Regions from separate parts of the Streptomyces sp. NBC_00989 genome, predicted to be linked through region 4. Evidence: riboswitches for the same ligand, from Rfam matches in the RefSeq annotation. Region 4 holds a riboswitch; each other region holds the start of a gene.

Region 1 (6,977 bases), 6.9 Mb from region 4:
TGACTGCCCACCGCAACAGTGACCACAGCGCGGCCTCACCGCGCCGCAGCCACCAGGTGAGCACGAGGGCCGCTCCGACGTGGGCGGCGGTGGCGTGCGGTGTCATCGCGTGCGCGTGGTTCATGGACATGCCGGGCATGGCCATCGCAGTACGAGGGCGTGCGGCGTCGAAGGCGAGGTGCAGGCCGCCCTGGGTTGCCAGCGTCGCGCCGCCGATGCCGGTCAACGAGCGTTCTCGGCCGCCCAGGAGAAAGCCGACCGCGAAGATCGGCAGGACTGCGGCGGCCTGTATCCACACGGGTGGTGCCGCGCCCATGGCCAGTGCGTGTCCTCCGGCGGCGAGCAGCACGCACAGCACGGCGAACACCGCCGCACGCAAGCTTCGTACCGCTGGGGACGCGCTCACGTTCGCCGGTGCGGCCGTGCGGTTCGAGGATCTCTCCCCTTGCCCGCGCATGCGCATCACCGTCCACGTACTACCTGGTCAGCCCTTCGTCTTCCTTACGAGTCGGATGCGGGTCCCGTTCAGTTCCCGGCTCGGCCGATGAATTCGATGCGGGCGGGAGCGCGGGTGGGCGGAGCCTCCGACCGCCCCGCGACCGAGGTGTCAGTCCGCGTTGGCGGTCTTCGTGTTCCAGCGGTGTTCGACGTTGGCCAGGCGCCAGTAGGCGATGGCGCAGGCCCATACGACGACGAAGAGGCCGACGATGATGTAGCCGACGTTGTCGAGGTCGATGCCGGAGATCCAGTCGGTAATGCCGTCCTGGAGGCCGAGGTTGTCGTGCAGGACGCTGACGAGTTCGATCGTGCCGATGATGAAGGCGACCGCGATGGACAGGCCGGTGATGGTGAGGTTGTAGTAGACCTTGCGGACCGGGTTGGAGAACGCCCAGTGGTAGGCGAAGTTCATGAAGCAGCCGTCGAGGGTGTCGAACAAGCTCATGCCCGCGGCGAACAGCAGGGGCAGGCACAGGATCGCGTACCAGGGCAGGCCGGCGGCGGCGCCGGAGCCGGCCATGACCATCAGGGTGACTTCGGTGGCGGTGTCGAAGCCCAGGCCGAACAGGACGCCGACGGGGTACATCTGGCCCGGCCGGGTGATGGACCTCGTCAGCCGGCCCAGGATGCGGTTCATGAAGCCGCGGTTGGCGAGGTGCTTCTCCAGCTCGTGCTCGTCGAACTGGCCGGCGCGCATGGCCTTGAAGACCCGGTAGATCCCGGTGAGGGCGACCAGGTTGAGTGCTGCGATCAGGTAGAGAAAGGTGCCGGAGACGGTGGTGCCGATCAGGCCGAGGGTCACACGGGAGTCGGAGTCCTCGTTGAGCAGGGTGCCGGTCACCTTTGCGCCGGCGGCGATGAGCGAGGCCATCGCGACCACGATCGTCGAGTGGCCCAGCGCGAACCAGAAGCCGACCGACACCGGACGCTTGCCGTCGGCCATGAGCTTGCGGGTGGTGTTGTCGATGGCCGCGATGTGGTCGGCGTCGAAGGCGTGCCGCATGCCGAGGGTGTAGGCGGTGATGCCGAGTCCCACGCCGAAGACCTGATGGCCGACGGTGTAGTGGTTCGGGGCGACCATGGCGATCAGAATCATGAAGGCCACAACGTGCAGGGCCGCGATGACGGCGAGCAGGGCGCCGGTGCGGAGCCAGTCCCGGCGTTCCCAGCGCAGTGGCTGCGCGGCCGGTGTCCCGGTGGCGATGGTCGGCGGGGCGGGGTTTTCGGGCAGGGTCATGTTCGGGGCAGCCTCTCCAGCACCTCGTGGACGGGGTCGTCGTACGGTGCCGTGGCCGGTCTCCTGGCTGACGGGTCGAACGTCTGCGCCGCCCGGCCTTCCCGGGCGCGACGTGCGCCCAGTGGCCGCCCGGTCCCTGGTGGGAGCGGGGATGGTGCGGAGACTTCCCGATCACAGTGGCGAGGGCCGCTCCGGACTCCCGTGCCCGAACCTGATCGGACACGGTGCACCGGTCTTCCCGAACACCACGGCCGGATCAGGCTAGGTGCGGCACCTGGTCATCCACAAGTCTGCGCAATTGCGCAGGTGTTGTGCATCACGCGGGGGCAGGGGTGAGGATGGGTGCATGCATCTGGTTCCGGAGAGTCGCGCGCATCGCCGTGCGATCGATGAGCACACCGTCTGCGAGGCCATCGAGGGCATCGGCGATGCCGCCCGCGTCAACGAGTGGGCCGCCCGTTTCTCCCTGCTGGGCGAGCCGAACAGGCTGTCCGTGCTGCTGGCCGTGCACCGGGCCGGGCCCATCGCCGTATCGGATCTGGCGCTGGCCACGGGAATCAGCGACACGTCCGTCTCCCAGATCCTGCGCCTGCTACGGGCCTCGGGCACCGTCACCGCCGACAAGGACGGGCGCGTCGTCCGTTACCGGCTGACCGATCCCGGCATGGCGGCGCTGCTGGACTCCTCGCTTCCGCCGGAGCCTGCGGCCTGAGTCGTCTTCAACTGACCCGCGCCGACCACCCGTTCATCGAGCCGCCGTGCAGGTCGTACGGACGGTCGGCCGCGGTCCGCTTCGTGGTGCGTTCGCGGCCCGCCGCCCGCCGCCCGCCGCCCAAGTGACCGTACTCACATGGCGCCTTGGGAACTCACTCCTGCGCCGCTCCGACTCCTGTTGCGTCCATCCAGTTGGTCGGCGACCGCGCCCTTCGCCTCTCCTCTGCTGATGCGACCCCGTCGTGAATCGGATGACGGATGCCTCACGGCGTCCCGGAGTTGGGGGTTTCGTGATCGCCGCGAGCGGACTGCGCTGGATCCTGAGCCTGATGTTCGCCATGCCGGTCCTGTACGGGGTGTGGCGGATGGTTCTGCCCGCCACGGGGCTGGCCGAGCGGGCGGATCACTTGTGGCACGCGGCGATGGGGGTGCTGATGATCGCCATGGCCTGGCCCTGGGGCATGGACCTGGCGGCGCTTCCGCAGGTGGTGTTGTTCTCGGTGGGCGGGTTGTGGTTCCTGGCGGCGGCCCCCTTCCGAACCGGTGACCGTACAAGGCGCCGAGCGGTACTCGCCGCCCTGCCCCATGTGGTGATGATGGGCGCCATGGCCTGGATGGTGGCGGCGATGGAGTCCTCAGGCGGTATGTCCGGGCACACGGAGGCGGCCGGTGCGCATGACATGGCGGGAATGGACATGTCGGGCAGTTCCGGTCTGGCCGCCATGAGTCTGACCGGGACAGGGCCGCGAGTGACGGCGGTGCTGTTCGCGGTGGTCCTTGGGGGTCTTGGCCTGTCCTGGCTGACCCATGCTCTCGACCGGACCAGGGAAAGAGGCACCGTCTCAGAACGTGAACAGCCGGACGGCGGGGCCGCGTTGGAGGCGGTAAGCCAGGGCGGGGCCCTGTCCCCGGCGTGCCATGCCGCGATGGCGTTGGGGATGGCCGTCATGTTCGCCCTGCTCGTGTGACGTCACACGGCAACTGCCCGTGGGGCGCGGGACGGACCCCACGGCTCCGTCCCGCGCTTCCGTTGTTTTCGTCGACTCCGGGTGGGGAGGAATCGAGGGCCCGCCCATAGCCGTAGGGGCGGCTGGCGGAGCGCGCGGCGTCAAGAGGGGTGGGGCAATGTCCGAGATACTCGGGACGTCCAGGAGCACTGCGGATGGGGCATGGCCCTGGGAGCACCCCGTCACCGAAAACCGGAGACTACGCACTGCACGACGACTTCTGAGCGAAGCGTGGTCCTTGTCGGTGCTGACCACGGGGCTGCTCGCCAGTGGGTACGCCTGGCTGGGGTTCATCGCCGGAGGCACAGCGGGGGCGCCGCTCGGTGCCGTCGCGGGACTTTCGACGAGCACCTTGCTGCACCTGCTCGTCAGCCGAGCGGTGTCGGGTCCGCGTGGTCGGCGTCCTGCCGGGCCAGGACTGCCCGGCCGCCCCACGACGGTACGGACACCTGGAGGCGGCAGCGGCTCCGTCACCTGATCTGCCGCCTCCGGGGAGGACAACGGGGGCTCGTGCCGGTCAGCTTCCGGAGGTGGTCGCGGTCGTCTGCGAAGTGGGCGTGCGGCGGTGCCGGTTGGCGCCGACGGCGAGGTCGACGACCAGGAAGATGGCGAGCGGGATGCCGAAGAGCGGGATCACCCAGCCGACCGCGGCCACCACGACGATGCCGATCGCCACGGTCCGGGAGGGCAGGCCGCGCCAGGCGCCGCGCGCGGGCGGGGTGCCGAGGAGGGCGCGGCGGTCGGCACGGGTGGGGCGGCGCTGCCACCACATGCGGTAGCCCCAGAGGATGACGGAGATCAGGCCGATGGCCAGGAGGGCCAGTGCGATCTGGTTGAAGATGCCGAACAGGGTGCCCATGTGGGCGTTGATGCCCCAGCGGGTCACTTTGGACAGCACCGGCCAGTCGGCGAAGTCCACCCGGTCGACCACGGTGTCGGTCGAGGCGTCGACCGCGACACTGTCCCGGCCGACCGGCCACAGGTTGCGGGTCTGCGTCACGGTCCAGGCGGTGGTGCCGTCCGCCGGTACGGCTATCTCCACCGTGCCGCTCAGACCGTCGTCACGGGCCGCTTTGAGCACGCCGTCGATCTCGCTCGGGTCGACGCTCTTGGCGGCGGCGGAACCCTTCGCCTCGGTCAGGGTGGTGGACACCCCGGGCGTGCCGGAGCGCAGCGCGTCCAGGGCCTCGCCGAAGTTCGCGCCGGCGTAGCGGGACCAGGTCAGACCGGTGGCGGAGAGACCCAGCAGACCGATGGCGAGCCACACACCGGTCACGGCGTGCCAGTTGCGTGTGCGCCGTACGCCCTTCTTCGTGCCCCGTTCCGGCAGGAGCAGGCGCCGCGCGGTCCGGTTGCCGCGCTGACGGCGCCACCACAGGATCAGGCCGCCGAGGACGAGGACCCACAGCCAGCTCGCGGCGATCTCGGAGTAGTACCGGCCGATCGTTCCCAGGTGCAGGTTGCGGTGGAAGGCGTCAAGCCATGTCTTGACGGGCGTGTCGGCGTACCAGGTGGTCAACTGCCCGCGCACCTTGCCCGTGTACGGATCGACGTAGACGGTGTGCGCGTTCTCCCCGAGCTGGGGCAGGGCGAAGTCCACCTGGGTGGTGTCGTCGCCGCTGCCGGGGCGTACGGCGGTCAGGGTCCCCGTCGGATGTTCCGCCCGTGCGGCGGCCACCTGCTCCGACAGGGGGCGGACACTGCCACCGGCGTGGGAGACGTGCAGCTCCTTGCCGTAGACGAACGAGTCCAGCTGGGGCGTGAACGTGTAGAGCAGGCCGGTCACGGCCGCGACGAGCAGGAACGGCGCCACCAGGACGCCGGCGTAGAAGTGCAGCCGCACCAGCAGTGCGCCGAAGCCGCCCTGCCGGCGTGCCGGGGCGGCGGTCTCGGTGACGGTCGTGATCGGCGCTGCCGCTGGTTTCTCTTTGATCGCTCCGCCTGGTTCGGACAGGTCGGGGGTATCGGAGTTGACGGACATCAATCCCACCTCGTGCGGTGTCGGCGGTGCGCGAGGCACCGGGATCCGTGCAGGAATCGACGCCCGCTCGATGTGAGTCCCCGCGGCATCGCTCCACGGCCCGCTTTCGGCCGCTGCGTTGAAACAGTCGGATGGGCGGGCCTTTGAGTTCCCGCCCGCTCCGTGAATTTGGCGGCGTGGACGCCCAGTTCCTCTGACAGCCGGCCGCGCGAGGGCATGCGTCGAACCGGACCGGGGACCCCCTCTCCGGCCCGGCGGCCCAAGAACGGGCCTCACCTCATTCGGTGCCGCTCTCCTCCAGGACTCTCCGGCGGCGCAGGCCACGGATGGTGAGGAACCCGCCGCCCGCCACCACGGCGGCGCCACCCGCCAGGACGGTCACCCCCGTGGTGCGGCCGAGGCCGAGGAAGGTCTCGGACGTCCCCGTATCCGGGGCCGACAGGCTCAAGTGCGAGCAGACGGAAGGAGTTCCGGCGGGCTTGGTGCTGGCGACGGCCTCGAACTGGAAGGAGTTGGTCTGGGCGTCGCCGTCGCCCGCGGTGATCGAGTAGGTCAGGGTAATGATCCCCGCGGGCAGCGGGGACACGGCGGCGCAGGCCGTGGTCGTGTCGGTGACGACAGGCTGTCCCACGGGTATCGCCTCGCCGTCGGGTCCGACCATGCTGATCTTGGGCGCGATCCCGACTGTCAGGTTGTTGAAGGTCAGCCGGACCACGCTGGTGCCCGCGCCGACCTTCGCGCCGGGGGCTGGTGCCGCGTCCTTCAGCCCGGTGTGGGCGTAAGCGGGTGTGCCGCACAGGAGCAGCAGTACACCCGCCCAGCCGAGCGGCGCGGCCGTCGCTTTCAGAAGTCGAAGTCGGCGCATGCGATCCGGTTGTCCTGTGCCTCGTTGGGGTGGATCACGATTGCGACCGCGCCCTTGCCGGTCTTGCGGGAGTTGTTGACCGTCGTCATGCCCGTACCCGACTTGTCGGCGGTGAACATGAGGTGGATCTCGTTCGGGGGCATGGCCGCCCCGCCCTTCTCGAACTGGAAGTGCTCCCCTCCGTTGTCGGCGGAGCAGTGCTGGGCGTGAAGGTGCGCCATGTAGACGTGGCCGGGCTTGAGGCCGGTCAGGGAGACGGTGACCGTGGTGCCCTTGGAGCCCTGGGCCAGCCAGGCCGTGCCCTTGACGTTGTCCATGCCCGGCGGGCGGGTGTCGAGCATCTTGAAGGTGCCCTTCACCACGCTCGCGCCGGAGATCTTGTAGGCGGGCGTGGCCGAGGGGTCCCCCATCGCCATGCCGGACATCCCGTCCATGCCGTGGGCGGAGGACGACGCGGTCTTGGCGGAGGTGTGGTCGGCCGTATGGCCTCCGCAGCCGGTGGCGAGGGCCGTCGCGGCAGCTACCAGGGCAGCGCAAGCGGTAAGTCGGTTCCTGCGGTGGGTGGTTCGGGGCGTCAGCGCGTCGCCCGACGTGGATGCGCGGACAAGTCTGTTGTGGTGCATGGGATTCCCGATCGATCAGCGGAGCGGAGAGCATGCGCCGTCGCTGCGGTAC
Region 2 (6,977 bases), 7.0 Mb from region 4:
CGCCCCAGACCGTGTAGACCTCGGCGAGGTCGGCGTCGGTGCGCCAGTCGCGGGAGTCGATGAGCTGGAGCAGGCCGGCGCCGTACGTTCCCGGGCGGGAGCCGAAGATGCGCGTGGTGGCCCGGCGTTCGTCGCCGTGCTCCGCCAACTCGGCCTGGGTGTGCGCCCGTACGTGGTTCGCCTCGGCCGGCTCATCCAGGGAGGCCGCCAGGCGTACGGCGTCGTCCAGGAGCCCGATCGTGTGCGGGAACGCGTCGCGGAAGAAGCCCGAGATACGCAGGGTCACGTCGATGCGCGGGCGTCCCAACTCCTCGTACGGGACGGGCTCCAGGCCGGTCACGCGGCGGGAGGCGTCGTCCCAGACCGGGCGGATGCCCAGCAGGGCCAGTGCCTCCGCCACGTCGTCGCCCGCCGTGCGCATCGCACTCGTGCCCCAGAGGGAGAGACCGACGGAGGTGGGCCACTCGCCGTTGTCCGTGCGGTAGCGCTCCAGCAACGAGTCCGCGAGGGCCTGGCCCGTTTCCCAGGCCAGGCGGGACGGGATGGCCTTGGGGTCGACGGAGTAGAAGTTGCGGCCGGTCGGCAGGACGTTGACCAGGCCGCGCAGGGGTGAGCCGGAGGGGCCGGCGGGGACAAAGCCGCCGTTCAGCGCGTGGACGGTGTGGTCGAGTTCGGCGGTCGTGGCGGCCAGGCGGGGGACGACCTCGCGGGCGGCGAACTCCAGGACGGCGGCGACCTGTTCGCCGTGGTCGGCGGGTACGGCGGCCGGGTCCCAGTCGGCGTCCTCCATCGCCTGGACCAGGGCGCGGGCCTGCTCCTCGGCCGCGTCGGCCGTGGTGCGGGTCGCGGCCGACTCGTCCAGGCCCAGGGCCTCGCGCAGGCCGGGCAGGGCCATGGAGCCGCCCCAGATCTGGCGGGCGCGCAGGACGGCGAGGACCAGGTTGACGCGGTCGGCACCTGCGGGCGGGGTGCCGAGGACGTGCAGGCCGTCGCGGATCTGGGCGTCCTTCACCTCGCACAGCCAGCCGTCGACGTGGAGCAGGAAGTCGTCGAAGCCGTCGTCGTCGGGGCGGTCAGCGAGGCCGAGGTCGTGGTCGAGTTTCGCGGCCTGGATGAGGGTCCAGATCTGGGCGCGGATCGCGGGGAGTTTCGCCGGGTCCATGGCGGCGATCTGGGCGTGCTCGTCGAGGAGTTGCTCCAGGCGCGCGATGTCGCCGTAGGAGTCGGCACGGGCCATGGGCGGGATGAGGTGGTCGACGAGGGTGGCGTGCACGCGGCGCTTGGCCTGGGTGCCCTCGCCGGGGTCGTTGACCAGGAAGGGGTAGACCAGCGGGAGGTCGCCGAGGGTCGCGTCGGGACCGCAGGCGGCGGACAGGCCGGCGTTCTTGCCGGGCAGCCACTCCAGGTTGCCGTGCTTGCCGAGGTGGATCATCGCGTCGGCGCCGAATCCGCCCTCCGACCGCGCGGCGGCGATCCAGCGGTAGGCGGCCAAGTAGTGGTGGGAGGGCGGCAGATCGGGGTCGTGGTAGATCGCGATCGGGTTCTCACCGAAGCCGCGCGGCGGCTGGATGAGGATGAGCAGATTACCGAAACGGAGGGCGGCCAGGACGATGTCGCCCTCCGGGTTGCGGCTGCGGTCGACGAACATCTCGCCCGGTGCCGGGCCCCAGTGCTCCTCGACGGCGGCCCGCAGCTTTTCGGGGAGCGTGGCGTACCAGCGCCTGTAGTCGGCGGCCGTGACGCGGACCGGATTGCGGGCCAGCTGCTCCTCGGTCAGCCAGTCCTGGTCGTGACCACCCGCGTCGATGAGCGCGCGGATCAGCTCGTCGCCGTCGCCGGAGACCAGGCCGGGGATGTCCTGTGCCGGGCCGAAGTCGTAGCCCTCGGCCCGGAGTCGGCGCAGCAGCGCCACCGCGCTGGCCGGGGTGTCGAGGCCGACCGCGTTGCCGATACGGGAGTGCTTGGTCGGGTAGGCGGAGAGGACGAGCGCGAGGCGCTTGCCGGCGTTCGGGATGTGGCGAAGTCGGGCGTGGCGTACGGCGATTCCGGCGACGCGGGCCGCGCGCTCGGGGTCGGCGACATAGGCCGGGAGTCCGTCGGCGTCGATCTCCTTGAAGGAGAAGGGGACGGTGATGAGGCGGCCGTCGAACTCCGGTACGGCGATCTGGCTCGCGGCGTCGAGCGGGGAGACACCGTCGTCGTTCGCGTCCCAGTCGGCGCGGGAGGAGGCGAGGCAGAGCGCCTGGAGGATCGGCACGTCGAGGCCGGTCAGGGCGCCCGCGTCCCAGGACTCGTCGTCACCGCCCGCCGACGCCTCGGCCGGCTTCGTACCGCCCGCCGCGAGGACCGTCGTCACGATCGCGTCGGCCGCCCGCAGTTCGTCGATCAGCTCGGGTTCGGGGGCCCGGAGCGAGGCGACGTACAGCGGGAGCGCCCGGCCGCCCGCCACCTCCACGGCGTCGCACAGGGCGGCGATGAAGGCGGTGTTCCCGCTCATGTGGTGGGCGCGGTAGTAGAGCACGGCGATGGTCGGGCCATCCGGCGTGCGCGCCGTGCGCTCCAGTGGACCCCAGGTCGGGGCGGGCGCGGGCGCCTCGAAGCCGTGGCCGGTCAGCAGGACCGTGTCCGACAGGAACCGGGCGAGCTGGGCGAGGTTGGCCGGGCCGCCGTGCGCGAGGTAGGCGTGGGCCTCGGCGGCGATGCCAATGGGGACCGTGGAGGCGGCCATCAGCTGGGCGTCGGGGGCCTGTTCACCGGTGAGGACGACGACCGGGCGGCCGTCCGCGAGGAGCAGATCGAGGCCGTCCTGCCAGGCGCGCAGGCCGCCGAGGAGGCGTACGACGACCAGGTCCACGCCGTCGAGCAGGGACGGGAGTTCGTCGAGGGCGAGGCGGGAGGGATTGGCGAACCTGTACGGCACCGGGCCGTCGGCAGCGCGGGCGCTGAGCAGGTCGGTGTCGGACGTCGACAGCAGCAGGATCATGCTTCGTCGGCCTTCCTCGGGGTGTCCGCGCCCCGGGCGGTGTCTGACGGCGGGAGTTCCTGGCTCACCCGACCCTCTCGGGGCGGATTCACAGTGGCGGGACCGCGCCGGATTCGCACCGGGCTTCCTCCCCTGTCGCCGTCGTGGCGATGGCGGACCGGATGATCCACCACGGAGCATAGTAAGGGTCACCGGAAGAGGGCGGGGCATACATTCGATGTGATCGTGGGTATGCTCGCCGCCATGTCCACGGCTGCTCTCCATCCGTCGTCCCAGGCCACAGCGGTCTCACGGGACCGCGGCGACGCCTGCCCGGGGTCGCTGCGGCTGCACTTCGCGGACGACGGCGCACTGGCCCGTATCCGTGTTCCCGGTGGCGTGCTGACCGTCCGGCAGGCGGAGGCGCTCTCCGACGCGGCGGAGCGGCTGGGCGACGGCGAGCTGCACCTCACCTCGCGCGGCAACGTGCAACTGCGGGGGCTGGGCGAGGGATGCGGCACGGAGCTGGCCGGACTGCTGGACGCGGCCGGACTGCTCCCCTCGCACGGCCACGAACGGATTCGCAACATCGTCGCCTCGCCCTTGTCCGGTCTCGACGGGGGCGGCCTACGAGACGTACAGGACTGGCTGGCGGGCCTGGACGCCGAGTTGTGCGCGAGCGAGGCGGCGCAGGCACTGTCGGGACGCTTCCTGTTCGCAGTCGACGACGGACGCGGAGACGTGGCCGGACTCGGTGCCGACGTGACGCTGCGGGCGACGGCCGACGACGGTGCTCAGCTCGGTCTCGGCGCAGCCGACGAGACGCTGCGCATATCCGCCAAGGACGCTCCCCGCGCCGCCCTGATCGCCGCGGCGGTGTTCCTGGAAGCGGCACGGGCGAGCGGGACGCGCGCCTGGCGGGTGACCGAACTCCCGGTTGCGGACGACGAGTTGATCCGCCTGGTCGGTCGCCGCCTGGATACCGAGGGCATCGCCCACGAACGGCGGCCGCGGGAGGCCGCCCGTACGGACGGTCCGCGTCCGGGAGTTGTCGGCGAGGCCCTGTCGGTGCACGTCCCCCTGGGCCGTCTCTCGGCCCTCCCCTGGCGGGAGTTGGCGTCCGTCGCCACCGGTGAGGTGCGTCTGACACCGTGGCGCGGCGTCGTCCTTCCCACGCCGGGCATGACCACCGCGCAGGCGGGCGAGTCGCTCACCCGCCTTGCCGCCACCGGCCTCGTCACGGACCCGGACTCCCCCTGGCTGCGCGTCGGCGCCTGCGTCGGCCGGCCCGGATGCGCCAAGTCCCATGCCGACGTACGGACGGACGCGGCCAACACCCGCGTCGCGGCCAGTGGGCAGAGCCTGCCCCTGTACTGGTCCGGCTGCGAGCGCCGCTGCGGGCACCCCAGGGGCGACCGGATCGACGTGGTCGCAGCCCCCGGTGGCGGCTACCGGCTCGCCACCGCCGTAGCGGGACAGGAATCCCGCACCGCCGACATGAACACCCCCTTCCGACTCGCCACCGCCCTGGCGGCGATCACCTCATGAGCCCGAGCCGTATGACGACCGAGAGCAGCGAGAAGAACACCGTGACCACGTACGTCTACGAGAAGGACGGCGCGGCCATCTACCGCCAGTCCTTCGCCACCATCCGCGCGGAGGCGGACCTCGCGGGCCTGTCCGCCGACGTCAGCCAGGTCGCGGTCCGGATGATCCACGCCTGCGGGATGGTCGACCTCGTACGCGACCTCGCCTACACGCCCGGCGTGGTGGCGTGCGCCCGCGAGGCCCTGCGCGCGGGCGCGCCGATCTTCACGGACGTCCAGATGGTGGCCAGCGGCGTGACCCGCAAGCGGCTGCCGGCAGGCAACGACGTGCTCTGCACACTCTCAGACCCGGCCGTCCCGGACCTGGCGGCCGAGCTGGGCACCACGCGCAGTGCCGCCGCCCTGGAGTTGTGGCGGGACCGGCTGGAGGGTGCCGTGGTCGCCGTCGGCAACGCGCCCACCGCCCTCTTCCGCCTCCTGGAGATGATCGAGGAGGGCGCGCCCCGGCCCGCCGCCGTCATCGGCGTCCCGGTCGGCTTCGTCGGTGCCGCCGAGTCCAAGGAGGCCCTCGCCGCGCACCCGTCCGGCCTGGAACACCTCGTCGTACGGGGCCGTCGCGGTGGCAGCGCCATCGCCGCCGCCGCGCTCAACGCGATCGCGAGCGAGGAAGAGTGAGCGGCAAGCTGTACGGGGTCGGGCTCGGCCCGGGAGACCCGTCCCTGATGACCGTACGGGCCGTCGAGGTCATCGCCGAGGCGGACGTGATCGCCTACCACAGCGCCCGGCACGGCCGGTCCATCGCCCGCTCCATCGCGGCCGGGCACCTTCGTGCCGACCACATCGAGGAGCCGCTGGTCTACCCGGTCACGACCGAGACCACCGACCACCCCGGCGGCTACCAGGGCGCCATGGAGGAGTTCTACGCCGAGGCGTCCGCCCGGCTCGCCGTGCACCTGGACGCGGGTCGGACCGTCGCGGTCCTCGCCGAGGGCGACCCGCTCTTCTACGGCTCCTACATGCACATGCACAAGCGGCTCACCGACCGCTACGACACCGAGGTCATCCCTGGTGTCACCTCCGTGTCCGCCGCCGCGGCCCGGCTCGGTACCCCGCTCGCCGAGGGCGAGGAGATACTGACCATCCTGCCGGGCACCCTGCCCGAGGAGGAGCTGACCGCCCGCCTCGCCTCGACGGACGCGGCCGTGGTCATGAAACTGGGGCGCACCTTCCCCAAGGTGCGGCGCGCGCTGGAGAGTTCGGGGCGACTGGCCGAGGCCCGGTACGTCGAGCGCGCCACCATGGCCGGGGAGCGGGTGGCCGAACTGGCCGACGTGGACGCGGAGTCGGTGCCGTACTTCTCAGTGGCCGTACTGCCCAGCCAGGTCGGCTCCGAGCGGCCCGTGCGGGAGCAGGGTGAGGTCGTGGTGGTCGGGACCGGGCCCGCCGGTCCCCTGTGGCTCACCCCCGAGACGCGGGGCGCGCTCGCCTCCGCCGACGATCTGATCGGCTACACCACCTACCTGGGCCGGGTGCCCGTACGTCCCGGCCAGGCGCGGCACGGCTCGGACAACCGCGTCGAGTCCGAGCGGGCGGAGTTCGCGCTCCAACTGGCCCAGCGGGGGCGGCGGGTGGCCGTCGTCTCCGGCGGCGACCCGGGCGTCTTCGCGATGGCCACCGCCGTCCTGGAGGTCGCCGCGCAGAAGGAGTACGAGCACGTCCCGGTACGGGTACTGCCGGGCGTGACCGCCGCCAACGCCGCCGCCGCGCGCGCCGGCGCCCCGCTCGGCCACGACTACGCCACCATCTCCCTCTCCGACCGGCTCAAGCCGTGGGAGGTCATCGCCGCGCGGCTGCGCGCGGCGGCCTCGGCGGATCTGGTGCTGGCGCTGTACAACCCCGGTTCACGCAGCCGCACTTGGCAGGTGGGCAAGGCGCGCGATCTGCTCCTGGAGCACCGGGCGGCGGAGACTCCGGTCGTGGTCGCGCGGGACGTGGGCGGCTCCGGCGAGCGCGTGCGGATCGTGCGGCTGGCCGAACTGGACCCGGCCGAGGTCGACATGCGCACGGTGCTGCTGGTCGGTTCCTCGCAGACGCAGGTCGTACGGCGGGGAGGCGGCGAGGAGATCGTCTGGACGCCTCGCCGGTATCCGGACGCGTGAGCGTGTGCGGCGCCTCCGCCGGGGAGACGGAGGCGCCGCAATCGGTCCTACTCGGCGCCCTGTTCGGCGGGCTGGGCCAGGTTGGCCGTCCACTTGGCCTCGATGCGGCCGAACTTCCACACCAGCAGGGCGACGGCCCAGGTGGCGAAGAAGAGGCCGACGATGACGTAGCCGATGATGTTCAGGTCAAGGCCGGATACCCAGTCCCAGAACGTGCCGTGCAGATCCGCCTTCTCGGCGATCAGGCCCAGCAGCTCGACCGTGCCGATGATCAGGGCGACGGCGACGGACAGGCCGGTGATGGTGAGG
Region 3 (6,977 bases), 8.3 Mb from region 4:
ATCGCCCTGGCCATCTACTACTTCATCGGTGTCGACCAGGGCGCCGTTTCGGTGTTCGGCAACGACATGCACGTCCACGAGTTCGTCCACGACGCGCGCCACTTCCTCGGTTTCCCCTGCCACTGACCCTCCGCCGGCACCTGGAAGTACGGACAACTCGACATGGAAAAGAAGCTCATACTGCGCGGCATACTCGCCGGCGCAGTCGCGGGCCTGCTCGCCTTCGTGTTCGCGCGCATCTTCGCCGAGCCACAGATCGCCAAGGCCATCGACTACGAGAGCGGCCGTGACGCCGCCCAGAACGCCCTGGACAAGGCGGCCGGCCTGCCCGTCGAGGGCCACGAACATGAACTGTTCAGCCGCACCATCCAGGCCAACGTCGGCATCGGCGCCGGCATGATCCTCTTCGGCGTGGCGATGGGCGCCCTGTTCGCCGTCGCCTACGCCGTCTGCCTGGGCCGCACCGGCGGACTGCGGGCACGCAACCTGGCGCTTCTCGTCGCCGGCGGCGGGTTCCTCGGCATGTACCTGGTGCCGTTCCTGAAGTACCCGGCCAACCCGCCCGCGATCGGCCACGAAGAGACCATCCAGCAGCGCAGCGCCCTGTACCTGATCATGATCGTGTGCTCCGTCGCCTTCCTCGCCGGTGCCGTCTACCTCGGCAAGCACCTCCAGGCACGCTTCGGCAACTGGAACGCGACCCTCCTCGCCGGCGCCGCGTTCGTCGTCGCGATCGGGATCGTCATGCTGCTCCTGCCGCAGCTCGGCCATCTCTCGTACAACAAGGCCAACTTCGGCAACCAGGCCACCGAGACACCGCTGCCGCTGAAGGACTCCAAGGGCACCATCGTCTACCCGGGCTTCCCCGCCGACGTGCTGTTCAACTTCCGCTTCTACTCGGTCGCCGCGCAGCTCATCCTCTGGACGGCCCTCGGCCTGATCTTCGCCCCCCTCGCCGAACGTCTCCTCAACCCGGCGCGCCCGGACGCCAGTACGCCGTCGCAGGAGCCGGACCCCGTCCCGGCGTAACGAACTCTTCCACCTCTTCTACGGCGAGCGCGGTGATCGATGCGATCACCGCGCTCGGTGCGTATCTCACGGTTTGCGGGCGACTCCGACGTACAGCGGGATCGGGTCGGAGTCGCCGGGCTGCTCTCCGGGCTCGGGGTGCCAGCGCGCGGCGAGTTCTATGCCGGGGGCGACAAGCTCAAGTCCCTCGAAGAAGCTGGTGAATTCGGCGCGTGACCGTACCTGGGCGGGTGTGCCGCCCTTGCGGTAGACCTCGACGACGCGCTCCCAAGTCTCCGGATCGAAGTCTCCCGTCGCGTGGGAGAGCGCCATGTAGCTCCCTGACGTCAGGGAGTCGAGGAGTTCACCCACGATGCGACGGGGATCGTCCTCGTCCGCCACCAGGTGCAGGAGGGCCATCAGGGACAGAGCGATCGGTTGCTCGAAGTCCAGCTGCTCCTTCGCCGCCGCGAGGATCTTCGCCGGCTCCCTCACGTCGGCCTGGATGTACGTGGTGCTGCCCTCTGGCGTGCTGTGCAGCAGCGCTTCGGCGTGCCTGAGGACTATCGGGTCGTTGTCCGCGTAGACCACGCGCGCACCGGGGTTGATCGCCTGGACCACCTGATGGAGGTTCGGCCGGGTGGGTATCCCGGTGCCGATGTCCAGGAACTGGCGGATGCCCCGCTCCGCCAGCAACCGCGAGGCCCGGTGCATGGAATCGCGGTTCACCCGCGCCATCTGCCTGACGGCGGGGAACAGGGAGACGACCTTCTCGGCGGCTTCCCAGTCGACGGGGTAGTTGTCCTTGCCGCCGAGGAAGTAGTCGTACATGCGGGCCGACTGGGGTCTGCTGGTGTCCACGTCGTCCGCACCGAAACCTGTGTCCGTCACTACGGTTCTCCTGTTGCCCAACGGCCTTTGTCGCGAGGTGAGTTCGGGCCCGCGAGTGTAACGGGCAGAGCTGTTCTCATGCGTGGTGCGGGACTACGGCCACCGGGCACGCGGTGTGTTCCAGTACGGCGTGCAGGGTGGGGCCGAGCGTCCGGCCCGCGCGGCCGATCACCAACAGCTCCGCCGGGGCCGACGCCTGGACCAGGGCCGCCGCCGGGCTCCGGAGGCGGACATCCTCGTAGACACGCACCTGTGGATACTTCTCCCGCCATGGCCGCAGCGCGTCCGAGAAGCGTTGCGTCTCCTGGTCCTCCCAGCGCCCTCGGTCCTCCTCCGGCAGCGCGTACGGCATGCAGTGTTCGGCGGGGGAGGGCAGTCGCCAGGCGTGTACGACGTGCAGGCCGGTGTCGCGTCGGCGGGCGGCGTCGAAGGCGAAGTCGACGACAGGGCCGGGCGGTTCGCCGCCGTCGACGCCGAGCGTCACGCCGTACGGTGATCGCCCGTGGTAGCTGCGGACCGACCCGCTCGGCACCAGGACCACCGGCCCCTCGGAGCGCTCGGCGACCCCGTGTGCCACGGAACCGAGGGCCAGGCCCGCGAAACCGCCCGTACCGCGCAGCCCGAGGACCGTGCAGTCGGCCTGGGAGGTGAGGGGGAGCAGCGTCGGCACGATCGCTCCGGTGAGATCGAGCCCCTCGGCCCGGAGTCCGGGGTGGTCCTCCGCGAGTGATGTGACAAGGGCGTCGGGAGAGGGTTCGCGCAAGTAGGGCCATGTGGTGAGGAGTTGCTCGTCGGGGAGTGTCGAGACGTGTACGACCCGCAGGGGGAGTCCGCGCAACTCCGCTTCCTTTGCCGCCCAGTCGGCCGCGACGCGACTGTCCGCGGATCCGTCGACACCGACAACGATCAGTTGGGACATGGCCGTTGGACCTCCGTGCGGGCGAGTCGGGGCGTCCCACGATCCGCCGCGCCGGGCGTGCCGCACAGAGGTTGGACGGAACCGGAGGAAAGTCCGTGTTGCAGGCGCTCCGTGGTGAGGCTGTCGGGCTTCGTGCGGCGCGGCTCGACACCGCACCGGATCGGCTCGTACAGCGGCATCAGTACAGGCCAGCACCAGCCCAGCCGTACCTTCGTCCCGCACCCCGCGGCGGTAGCCGGCGGTCGATCTTGATAGGTTGTGCGGGCCAGTCGTGCCACAACCGAGGCCAGGGAATCCGGTGGAAATCCGGAACTGACGCGCAGCGGTGAGGGGGACGGGCGGGGCACTACACGCCACTGGGGCGACGCGGGCCGGCCGAAGGAGCCGGTGTGTGACGCGCCGGGAAGGCGCCCCGTCCGGACGAACCCGAGTCCGAAGACCTGCTGGCGCCTTCTCGCCCTCGGCGAGGGGGAGTTCGTAGGCCAGGCTCCGCGTTCGAGCCCCGACAGGCAAGGCATGCCCGTGATCCGTACCGCCCCCGTCCCGCTGCGCCGCCGTACCGCGGCCCTCCTCATAGCGCCCGCCCTGCTGCTCACCGCGTGCGGTGGATCCGACGGCGACAGCGCCGACGGCGAGACGGAGAAGTCCGCCGCGGGCTTCCCCCTCACGCTGACGAACTGCGGGAACAAGGTCACGTTGAAGTCGGCCCCGAAGCGGGTCGTCTCCCTCAACCAGGGGACCACCGAGATCCTGCTCTCCCTCGGCCTCGCCGACCGCATCGCGGGCACCGCCACCTGGACCGACCCGGTGCTCAAGGGCCTGGAGAAGGCGAACGCGACCGTGCCGCGCCTCGCCGACAACGCCCCCTCCTTCGAGAAGGTCCTGGACGCCGAACCCGACTTCGTCACCGCCTCCTTCGTCTCGACGCTCGGCAAGGGCGGTGTCGCCACCCGCGAACAGTTCGAGAGGCTGGGCGTGCCGACGTACGTCTCGCCGTCCGACTGCGCGGGCAAGGACAACGACAGTGGCGGCGACGGTTCGCGCAGCACACCGCTCACGCTCGACAGCGTCTACGGCGAGATACGCGACCTGTCCCGGGCGATGGGCGTGAAGGATCGCGGCGACAAGCTCGTGGCCCGGTTGAAGGCGCGGGTGACCAAGGCCACCACCGGGCTCGACGCCTCCGGCACCTCCCTCATGTACTGGTTCGCCAACTCCCAGTCGCCCTACCTGGCCGGGTGCTGCGGCGCCCCCGGCGCCATCACCCGCACCGTCGGCGCCGAGAACGCCTTCTCCGACACCCACGACGAGTGGCCCCAGATCAACTGGGAGACCGTCGCCGACCGCGACCCCGACGTCATCGTCCTCGGCGATCTGACCCGCAAGTCACAGACCGCCGAGACCGCCAAGGCGAAGATCCACTTCCTGGAGACCAACGCCGCCACCCGCAACCTCACCGCCGTCAAGAAGAAGCGGTACATCCTGCTCAGCGGCCAGGCGATGAACCCCTCCATCCGCACCGTCGAAGGGATCGAGCAGGTCGCCGCCGGCCTGCGCGACTTCGGACTCGCCAAGTGACCCTCCGCACCCTGCTGTTGACGGGTGGCGGGCTCGCGGCGCTGGTGGTCTCCGTGGCCTTCGCCGTGACCATCGGACCCGCCGACATCTCCACGGCCGACGTGTGGGCGTCGGTCGCGTCCCACCTCGGCGGCGGCGAGAGCACGCTCGCCCCGCTCCGGGACGGCATCGTCTGGGACCTGCGCATGCCCCGCACCCTGCTCGCCGCCGTCTGCGGCGCCGGGCTCGCGCTGTGCGGTGCGGTCATGCAGTCACTGTTGCGCAATCCGCTGGCGGATCCGTTCGTGCTCGGCGTCTCCTCCGGGGCCTCCACGGGAGCGGTGGCGGTCGTGGTGCTCGGCGTGGGCGGCGGTGCCGTGTCGCTGTCGGCGGGCGCCTTCGTCGGTGCGCTGCTCTCCTTCGGGCTGGTGATGCTGCTCAGCCACAGCCTCGGCGCGAGCATGGACCGGGTCGTGCTGTCCGGCGTGGCGGCCATGCAACTCTTCTCCGCGCTGACCTCGTTCACCGTGCTGACCTCGGCGGACGCCGAGACCACCAAGGGCGTGCTGTTCTGGCTGCTCGGCTCGCTCTCCGGCGCGGACTGGGGTCAAGTCCTGCTGTGCGCCGGCGCGTTGGCCGCCGTCCTGGTCGTCTGCCTCGGCCACGCCACGACCCTGGACGCGTTCGCCTTCGGCGAGGAGGCGGCGGCCGGCCTCGGCGTGAACGTCGCCCGCGCCCGGCTGATCCTGCTGTGCGCCACGGCACTGCTCACCGCCGTCCTGGTCAGCTGCGCGGGAGCGATCGGCTTCGTCGGCCTGGTCCTGCCGCACGTCACCCGCGCGCTGACCGGTTCCGGGCATGTACGACTGCTGCCGGTCACCGCGCTGACCGGCGCCGTCTTCCTGGTGTGGGTGGACACCCTCGCCCGTACCGTCGTCGATCCCCAGGAGGTGCCGGTGGGCGTGGTGACGTCGCTGATCGGCGTACCCGCGTTCGTGATCGTGCTGCACCGGGGCCGGAGGAAGACATGAGCACCCAAGCCCACGAAGACATGAGGACCCTCGCACCGGACACCGGCCTGCACGCGGACCGGGTCGCCCGCCGTACCGACGGCCGACTGATCGTCGACGGCGTCACCCTCGTCCTGCGACCCGGCGAGACCGTCGGCCTCCTCGGCCCCAACGGGTCCGGAAAATCAACCCTGTTGCGCCTGCTCGCCGGCGTCCTCCCCGCCTCCGCCGGAGTCGTCACGCTGGACGGCCGCCCGTTGCCGGAGGTCGGGCGCCGCGCAACCGCCCGCCGTATCGCCACCGTCGAGCAACACACCCACACCCAGACCGAGTTGACCGTCCGCGAGGTCGTCGCCCTCGGCCGCATCCCGCACCGCCGCGCCTGGTCACCGGCGTCGGCCGCCGACGCCCGCGCCGTCACCGAGGCACTGGAACGCGCCGGACTCGCCGACCGCGCCGCCCAGTCCTGGCACACCCTCTCCGGCGGCGAACGCCAACGCGCCCAGATCGCCCGGGCGTTGGCCCAGGAACCCCGCGAACTCCTCCTCGACGAGCCGACCAACCACCTCGACATCCAGCACCAGTTGGACCTGCTCGACCTGATCGCCGACCTGCCGGTCACCACCGTCATCGCCCTGCACGACCTCAACCTCGCCGCGATGTACTGCGACCGTCTCCTCGTCCTGAACGCCGGCCGCACGATCGCCGAGGGCACCCCGACCGACGTCCTCACACCGACCCTCATCAAGGACGTCTACGGGGTCGACGCGGAGATCGGCCATGACCCCGGGCATCCTGTGATCCGTTTCCTGCGGCGGGGGAGCGGGGCGCCGTAGAGATGGGCGGCTCCCCAATCGAACTGACCGAGGCGCAGCCGGTGTTGGGCTAGTGCACGGAGAACCCGCCGTCCACGAACACCGACTGCCCGGTGACATAGGCGGAGGCGCGGCTCGCCAGGAACACCGTCGCGCCCGCGAAGTCCTCGGGGAGGCCGTTGCGGCCGACCAGTGTGCGTGTGGCGAGTGCCGCGACCTTCTCCGGGTCGGACGACAGTCGTTCGTTGAGCGGTGTCATCACGAAGCCCGGGACCAGGGTGTTGCAGGTGACGCCGTGCGGCGACCAGGCCTCGGCCTGCGAGCGGGCCAGTGACTCCAACGCTCCCTTGGACACGCCGTAGGCACCGCTCTGTACGAACGCCCGGTGTGCCTGCTGGGAGGTGATGTGGATGATCCGGCCGAAGCCCCGGTCGGCCATGCCGGGACCGAAGCGCTGGCCCAAGAGGTAGGGGGCCTCCAGGTTCAGGGCCATCGTGGTGTCCCAGACGTCCTCGCTCAACTCGCTCATCGGCGGGCGCAGGTTGATCCCGGCGCTGTTCACGAGGATGTCCGGCTCCCCGAAGACCTCGGCTGCCGCTTCCGCCGCCGCTCGGACGCCGTCCCGGGTGCCCAGATCGCCGCTCACCCACGCCGCCCGGCAGCCCTCCGCCACCAACTCGTCGACCGTGGCGGTCAGTTCCTGTTCCTTGCGCGCCACTACGACCACCTCGGCCCCCGCCCGCGCGAGCGCCCCGGCAGCGGCCCGGCCGATGCCGG
Region 4 (6,977 bases):
GAACGACATCCTCAAAGAGTTCATGGTCCGCAACACCTACATCTATCCGCCGAAGCCGTCGATGCGGATCATCTCCGACATCTTCGCGTACACCTCGCAGCGGATGCCCCGCTACAACTCCATCTCCATCTCCGGCTACCACATCCAAGAGGCGGGCGCGACGGCCGACTTGGAGCTGGCGTACACCCTGGCCGACGGGGTGGAGTACATCCGGGCGGGGCGGGAGGCGGGGATGGACGTGGACGCGTTCGCACCCCGGCTGTCCTTCTTCTGGGCGATCGGCATGAACTTCTTCATGGAGATCGCGAAGATGCGGGCCGCGCGTCTGCTCTGGGCCAAGCTGGTCAAGCAGTTCGACCCGCAGAACACCAAGTCCCTCTCCCTGCGCACCCATTCACAGACCTCGGGCTGGTCCCTGACCGCGCAGGACGTCTTCAACAACGTCACGCGCACCTGCGTGGAGGCGATGGCGGCGACGCAGGGCCACACCCAGTCGCTGCACACCAACGCCCTGGACGAAGCCCTCGCGTTGCCCACCGACTTCTCGGCGCGCATCGCCCGCAACACCCAGCTCCTGATCCAGCAGGAGTCCGGCACGACCCGCGCGATCGACCCGTGGGGCGGCAGCGCGTACGTCGAGAAGCTGACCTACGACCTCGCGCGCCGGGCCTGGCAGCACATCGAGGAGGTCGAGGCGGCGGGCGGCATGGCCAAGGCCATCGACGCGGGCATCCCCAAGCTGCGCATCGAGGAGGCCGCGGCCCGCACCCAGGCCCGCATCGACTCCGGCCGCCAGCCGGTCATCGGCGTCAACAAGTACCGCGTGGAGACCGACGAGGAGATCGACGTCCTCAAGGTCGACAACTCCTCCGTCCGCACCCAACAGATCGAGAAACTACGGCGGTTGCGCGCCGAGCGCGACGAACAGGCCACCCAGGACGCGCTGCACGCCCTCACCCGGGCCGCCGAAAGCACCGGCAACCTCCTGGAGCTGGCGGTGAACGCGGCCCGCGCCAAGGCGACGGTCGGCGAGATCTCCGACGCGCTGGAGAAGGTGTACGGGCGGCACGCGAGCCAGATCCGTACGATCTCCGGTGTGTACCGCACCGAAGCCGGCGACTCCCCGTCCGTCGAGCGCACCCGCACCCTCGTGGCCGAGTTCGAGGAGTCCGAGGGCCGCCGCCCCCGCATCCTGGTCGCCAAGATGGGCCAGGACGGCCACGACCGCGGCCAGAAGGTGATCGCCACCGCGTTCGCCGACCTCGGCTTCGACGTCGACGTCGGCCCCCTCTTCCAGACCCCCGGCGAGGTGGCCCGCCAGGCCGTCGAGGCGGACGTGCACATCGTCGGCGTCTCCTCGCTCGCCGCCGGACACCTCACCCTCGTACCGGCGTTGAAGGAGTCCCTCGCCGCGGAGGGCCGCGAGGACATCATGATCGTGGTCGGCGGAGTCATCCCGCCCCAGGACGTCCCCACCCTCCTGGAGATGGGCGCGGCGGCCGTGTTCCCGCCCGGGACGGTGATCCCGGACGCGGCCTACGACCTGGTGCAGCGACTGGCCACCGACCTCGGGCACGCCCTGTGATCGAGGTCGACACCTATGTGAAGGGCGTGCTCGACGGGAAGCGGGCCCTGGTGGCCCGCGCCATCACCCTCGTCGAGTCGACCAAGCCCCAACACCGGGTCATGGCCCAGGAGTTGCTGACCGAACTCCTCCCGCACAGCGGCCAGGCCCGCCGGATCGGCATCAGCGGCGTACCGGGCGTCGGCAAGTCGACGTTCATCGACGCGTTCGGCACGCTGCTGACCTCGCAGGGCTTCCGGGTCGCGGTACTGGCCGTGGACCCGTCGTCGACCCGCACGGGCGGCTCGATCCTCGGCGACAAGACCCGCATGGAACGCCTGGCCGTGGACCCGGCGGCCTTCGTACGTCCCTCCCCCACCGCCGGCACGCTGGGCGGCGTCGCGAAGGCGACCCGCGAGTCGATCGTGGTGATGGAGGCGGCGGGCTACGACGTCGTCCTCGTCGAGACGGTAGGCGTGGGCCAGTCGGAGACGGCGGTCGCGAACATGGTCGACTCCTTCCTGCTGCTGACCCTGGCCCGCACCGGCGACCAGCTACAGGGCATCAAGAAGGGCGTCCTGGAGCTGGCTGACGTCATCGCCGTCAACAAGGCGGACGGCCCACACGAGCGCGACGCGAAGAGCGCGGCACGTGAACTGGCGGGCGCACTACGGCTGATGCATCCCGCCGACGCCGCCTGGACCCCACCGGTACTGAGTTGCAGCGCGCGCGAGGGAACGGGCCTGGACACGGTCTGGGAGCGCCTCGAACAACACCGTTCACTGCTGGACTCCACGGGCCGCCTGGCCGCGAAGCGCAGCGAGCAGCAGGTGGACTGGACCTGGACTATGGTCCGAGAAGAACTCCTGGGCCGCCTGCACGCCGACCCGACGGTCCGCGCCCTGGCCCCGGACCTAGAACGCCAGGTACGAGAGGGCGAGTTGACAGCAACCCTGGCGGCCGAGGAAATCCTGCGAGCCTTCGAATCCCGGCAAGCTGACATGCCCTAGGGGCGCGAGGCTGTATCGATTTGCGGCTCCGCCGCGTGGGCGCGACCAGCCCCCACCGGCCCGCACCCAAAAATCGACGCACAAGACCCCCACCCCGTAGGCTGGCTAACGCAGCTGGTTCGCCCCGTCAGCCAGACGGACGCGTCGCAAGAGGGAACCCGGTGAGATTCCGGGACTGCCCCGCAGCGGTAAGCGGGAACGACCGCCGTCATACGCACTGGGCCCACACAGGACCTGGGAAGCGACGGCCAGTAGGTGACCTCCGGTTCACAGGAGGCCGTGCCCGCAAGTCCGAAGACCTGCCACCTGCCCGCACGCGAAGCATTCGCGTGCGGAATCCCGGTGACCTCGTGGGCGGGTCGGCGTACATACGGGCGGTCACCATCCCCCGGTCTACGAACCTTCGCACTCACGTCCCGACACCGGGATCCAGGGAGATATCTCGCGAAGGAGATTTCCGTGACAGCGAAGTCCGCAGCCGCGGCAGCACGGTCCACCGTGTACGGCTACCCCCGCCAGGGCAGGGGCCGTGAACTGAAGAAGGCCATCGAGGGGTACTGGAAGGGCCGCGTCGACGCCGACGCCCTCCGGACCACCGCCGCCGAACTGCGCCGCACGAACTGGCGGCAGCTCGCCGAGGCCGGCATCCACGAGGTACCGACCGGCGACTTCTCGTACTACGACCACGTCCTCGACACCACCGCCATGGTCGGCGCGATCCCCGAACGCCACCGCGCCGCCGCCGAACTCGACGCGCTGGACGGGTACTTCGCGATGGCGCGCGGCACGCAGGACGTGGCGCCGCTGGAGATGACGAAGTGGTTCGACACCAACTACCACTACCTCGTGCCGGAGTTGGGCCCGGACACCGTCTTCACCACCGACTCCACCAAGCAGGTCGCGGAGTTGAGGGAGGCCCTCGCCCTGGGCCTGACCGCCCGCCCCGTCCTGGTCGGCCCGGTCACCTACCTCCTGCTCGCCAAGCCCGCACCCGGGGTGCCCGCGGACTTCGAACCGCTGACCCTGCTGGACCGGTTGCTGCCCGTGTACGCCGAGGTCCTCGCCGACCTGCGCGCGGCGGGCGCGGAGTGGGTGCAGCTCGACGAGCCCGCCCTGGTCCAGGACCGCACCCCGGCCGAACTGAACGCCACCACCCGCGCCTACCGCGACCTCGGCGCCCTCACCGACCGGCCGAAGCTGCTGATCGCCTCCTACTTCGACCGGCTCGGCGACGCGCTGCCGGTGCTGGCGAAGGCGCCGGTGGAGGGCCTCGCCCTGGACTTCACCGAGTCCGCCGCCGCCAACCTGGATGCCCTCGCCGCGGTGGGCGGGCTGCCTGGCAAGCGGCTGGTCGCCGGTGTCGTCAACGGCCGCAACGTCTGGGTCAACGACCTCACCAAGTCCCTTGCCACACTGGGCACGTTGCTCGGTCTCGCCGACCGGGTCGACGTGGCCGCCTCCTGCTCGCTCCTCCATGTGCCGCTCGACGCCGCCGCCGAGCGGGACATCGAGCCGCAGATCCTGCGCTGGCTCGCGTTCGCGCGGCAGAAGACGGGCGAAATCGTCACGCTCGCCAAGGGCCTGGCCCAGGGCACCGACACGATCGCCGCCGAACTCGCGGCGAACCGCGCCGACTTGGCCTCCCGCTCCGGTTCGGCACTCACCAGTGACCCCGCCGTACGGGCCCGGGCCGCCGCCGTCACGGACGCCGACGCCCGCCGCTCCCAGCCGTACGACGAGCGGACCACGGCACAGCGCGCGCACCTCGGGCTGCCGCCGCTGCCGACGACCACGATCGGCTCGTTCCCGCAGACCGTCGAACTGCGCACCGCGCGGGCCGACTTGAGGGCGCGGCGGATCGACGCGGCCGGTTACGAGGAGCGGATCAAGGCCGAGATCCAGGAGGTGATCTCGTTCCAGGAGAAGACGGGCCTGGACGTCCTCGTGCACGGCGAGCCCGAACGCAACGACATGGTCCAGTACTTCGCCGAGCAGCTCACGGGATATCTCGCCACGCAGCACGGCTGGGTCCAGTCCTACGGCACCCGTTACGTCCGCCCGCCGATCCTGGCCGGCGACATCTCCCGCCCGGAACCGATGACGGTGCGCTGGACGACGTACGCCCAGTCGCTCACCGGCCGTCCGGTCAAGGGCATGCTCACCGGGCCGGTCACCATGCTCGCCTGGTCCTTCGTCCGTGACGACCAGCCGCTCGGCGACACCGCACGGCAGGTCGCCCTGGCCCTGCGCGACGAGGTCAACGACCTTGAGGTAGCGGGGACTTCGGTCATCCAGGTCGACGAACCCGCGCTGCGCGAAACCCTTCCGCTGCGTGCGGCGGACCGGGAGGCGTATCTCGCCTGGGCCACCGAGGCGTTCCGGCTGACCACCGCCGGCGTCCGTCCGGAGACGCAGGTCCACACGCACATGTGCTACGCCGAGTTCGGCGACATCGTGCAGGCCATCGACGACCTCGACGCGGACGTCATCAGCCTGGAGGCGGCCCGCTCGCACATGCAGGTCGCGCGCGAACTGGCCGAGCACGGTTATCCGCGCGAGGCGGGACCGGGTGTCTACGACATCCACTCCCCGCGCGTACCGGGCACGGCCGAGGCAGCGGCCTTGCTGCGCAAGGGACTTGAGGCCATCCCGGCGGAGCGGTTGTGGGTCAACCCGGACTGCGGCCTGAAGACCCGGGGCTGGCCCGAGACCCGCGCGTCCCTGGAGAACCTGGTCGCCGCGGCCCGCACGGTCCGTGCGGAGCTGACCGGTTCCTGACCCGTTGGCGGGGGCGGCTGGGAGGAACACCCTCCCGGCCGCCCCCGCCGTCGGATGCGCGGGAGACGATGTCCTCCCATGGCCCTAGGAACGGGAGCGACCGAGTGACCAGCCGCATCACCTTGATCTCGCCGGCGATGAACCGGTCCCTGCGGGAGACCCGGTTCGACGACGGCAGCCCGCTCGATCCGAGCGGTGCGGCCCGCGCCGAGTCCGCCGCGCGGTCGCTCCGCTCGGCTGACCGGGTGCTGGTCTCGCCCACTGTGCGGTGCCGGGAGACGGCGTCCGCGCTGGGCCTCCCGGCCGTAGCGGAGCGGGAGTTGGCGGGGCTGGACATGGGGCGCTGGCGGGGGCTGACCCTCGACGAGGTGATGGCTCGGGAGCCGGACGCGGTGATGGGCTGGCTGACGGATCCGGACGCGGTGCCTCATGGCGGGGAGTCCGTGCGGGGGCTCTGCGAGCGGGCGGCACGGTGGCTGGAGGCGGCGGCCGGGGTCGAGGGCGGGACCCTTGCGGTGGTTGAGCAGGAGTTCGTGCGGGCCGTTGCGGTCACGGTCCTTGACGCGCCTGGGCCCGCGTTCTGGCGGCTCGATGTGCCGCCGCTGACCGCGACCGAGCTCAGTGGGCGGGCCGGGCGGTGGAATCTGCGGCTCGGGCGGGAGCTGGGAGCCGACGTCCGCTAGGCGCTCCGCGGGATCTGCGGTTCCTTGGCCGCCCGCCGGTGGGGGCTGGTCGCGCCCACGCGGCGGAGCCGCAAATCGATACAGCCCCGCGCCCCTAAAAGGCCGCTGTACCTAACCGGACTGCCCCAACTCCTCCGACTATACACACCACGTATACTCGCTATGTATAGTCTCGGCATGCCATCACTGAACGCTCTGTGCAAGAAGAGGGAAAGACCCCGGGCCGGGTTGCGTGCTGTCGGCATGTTTGTGGCGGTCGCCGTGCTGGGTCTGGCGTCGAGCGGGTGCACCAAGCTCGACACGACCGCGCCGGCCGCCGCCCGCGCCGAGGCCGTGTCGGGCACCGCGCAGGTCCCTTTCGGGACGGTCGACTGCCGTGAGGCGAAGTGCATCGCGCTGACCTTCGACGCCGGGCCCAGCGAGAACTCGGCGCGGCTGCTCGACATCCTGAAGGAGAAGCAGGTCCCGGCGACCTTCTTCCTCCTCGGCGAGCGGCACATCGAGAAGTACCCGGAACTCGTCGAGCGCATGGCCGCCGAGGGTCACGAGGTGGCCAGCCACACCTGGGACCACAAGATCCTGACCCGAATAACCCCCGCGCAGATACGCGGCGAACTGCAACGCACGGACGACGCGATAGAGCGGATCACCGGCAGGCGGCCCACGCTGATGCGCCCGCCGCAGGGCCGCACGAACGGCACCGTGCACAAGATCTGCCGGGAGCTGGGCCTGTCGGAGGTGCTGTGGAGCGTGACCGCCAAGGACTACGCGACCACCGACTCCGCGCTCATCACCAAGCGCGTCCTCGCCCAGGCCACCCGGGACGGCATCATCCTGCTGCACGACCTGTACCAGGGCACCGTGCCCGCCGTCCCCGGGATCATCGACGCGCTGAAGGAGCGCGGGTACGTGTTCGTGACCGTGCCGCAGCTCCTCGCGCCC

Evidence for each region. Region 4 has a riboswitch for cobalamin ahead of metE (5-methyltetrahydropteroyltriglutamate--homocysteine S-methyltransferase). Riboswitches for the same ligand answer to the same signal wherever they lie in the genome.
Region 1: linked by a shared signal. The riboswitch ahead of OG714_RS44245 (HoxN/HupN/NixA family nickel/cobalt transporter) and the one ahead of metE (5-methyltetrahydropteroyltriglutamate--homocysteine S-methyltransferase) in region 4 are both predicted to bind cobalamin.
Region 2: linked by a shared signal. The riboswitch ahead of cobN (cobaltochelatase subunit CobN) and the one ahead of metE (5-methyltetrahydropteroyltriglutamate--homocysteine S-methyltransferase) in region 4 are both predicted to bind cobalamin.
Region 3: linked by a shared signal. The riboswitch ahead of OG714_RS50505 (ABC transporter substrate-binding protein) and the one ahead of metE (5-methyltetrahydropteroyltriglutamate--homocysteine S-methyltransferase) in region 4 are both predicted to bind cobalamin.

Annotation. Positions count from the first base shown of each region.
Region 1 covers NZ_CP108728.1:9,831,449-9,838,425, reverse strand. The annotation lists gene OG714_RS44250 (hypothetical protein) at 1-367, opposite strand, end outside; gene OG714_RS44245 (HoxN/HupN/NixA family nickel/cobalt transporter) at 608-1,735, opposite strand; cobalamin riboswitch at 1,771-2,000, opposite strand; gene OG714_RS44240 (helix-turn-helix transcriptional regulator) at 2,082-2,447, shown strand; gene OG714_RS44235 (DUF5134 domain-containing protein) at 2,701-3,417, shown strand; gene OG714_RS44230 (PepSY-associated TM helix domain-containing protein) at 3,974-5,437, opposite strand; gene OG714_RS44225 (copper resistance protein CopC) at 5,715-6,302, opposite strand; gene OG714_RS44220 (superoxide dismutase family protein) at 6,281-6,925, opposite strand.
Region 2 covers NZ_CP108728.1:9,883,981-9,890,957, reverse strand. The annotation lists gene cobN (cobaltochelatase subunit CobN) at 1-2,983, opposite strand, end outside; cobalamin riboswitch at 3,014-3,160, opposite strand; gene cobG (precorrin-3B synthase) at 3,215-4,510, shown strand; gene OG714_RS44490 (precorrin-8X methylmutase) at 4,522-5,184, shown strand; gene OG714_RS44485 (precorrin-2 C(20)-methyltransferase) at 5,181-6,668, shown strand; gene OG714_RS44480 (HoxN/HupN/NixA family nickel/cobalt transporter) at 6,716-6,977, opposite strand, start outside.
Region 3 covers NZ_CP108728.1:11,182,309-11,189,285, forward strand. The annotation lists gene OG714_RS50485 (CbtB domain-containing protein) at 1-126, shown strand, start outside; gene OG714_RS50490 (CbtA family protein) at 163-1,029, shown strand; gene OG714_RS50495 (SAM-dependent methyltransferase) at 1,096-1,899, opposite strand; gene OG714_RS50500 (universal stress protein) at 1,976-2,818, opposite strand; cobalamin riboswitch at 3,068-3,281, shown strand; gene OG714_RS50505 (ABC transporter substrate-binding protein) at 3,335-4,396, shown strand; gene OG714_RS50510 (FecCD family ABC transporter permease) at 4,393-5,406, shown strand; gene OG714_RS50515 (ABC transporter ATP-binding protein) at 5,403-6,221, shown strand; gene OG714_RS50520 (SDR family NAD(P)-dependent oxidoreductase) at 6,271-6,977, opposite strand, start outside.
Region 4 covers NZ_CP108728.1:2,892,424-2,899,400, forward strand. The annotation lists gene scpA (methylmalonyl-CoA mutase) at 1-1,585, shown strand, start outside; gene meaB (methylmalonyl Co-A mutase-associated GTPase MeaB) at 1,582-2,574, shown strand; cobalamin riboswitch at 2,673-2,896, shown strand; gene metE (5-methyltetrahydropteroyltriglutamate--homocysteine S-methyltransferase) at 3,034-5,352, shown strand; gene OG714_RS12645 (histidine phosphatase family protein) at 5,457-6,035, shown strand; gene OG714_RS12650 (polysaccharide deacetylase family protein) at 6,279-6,977, shown strand, end outside.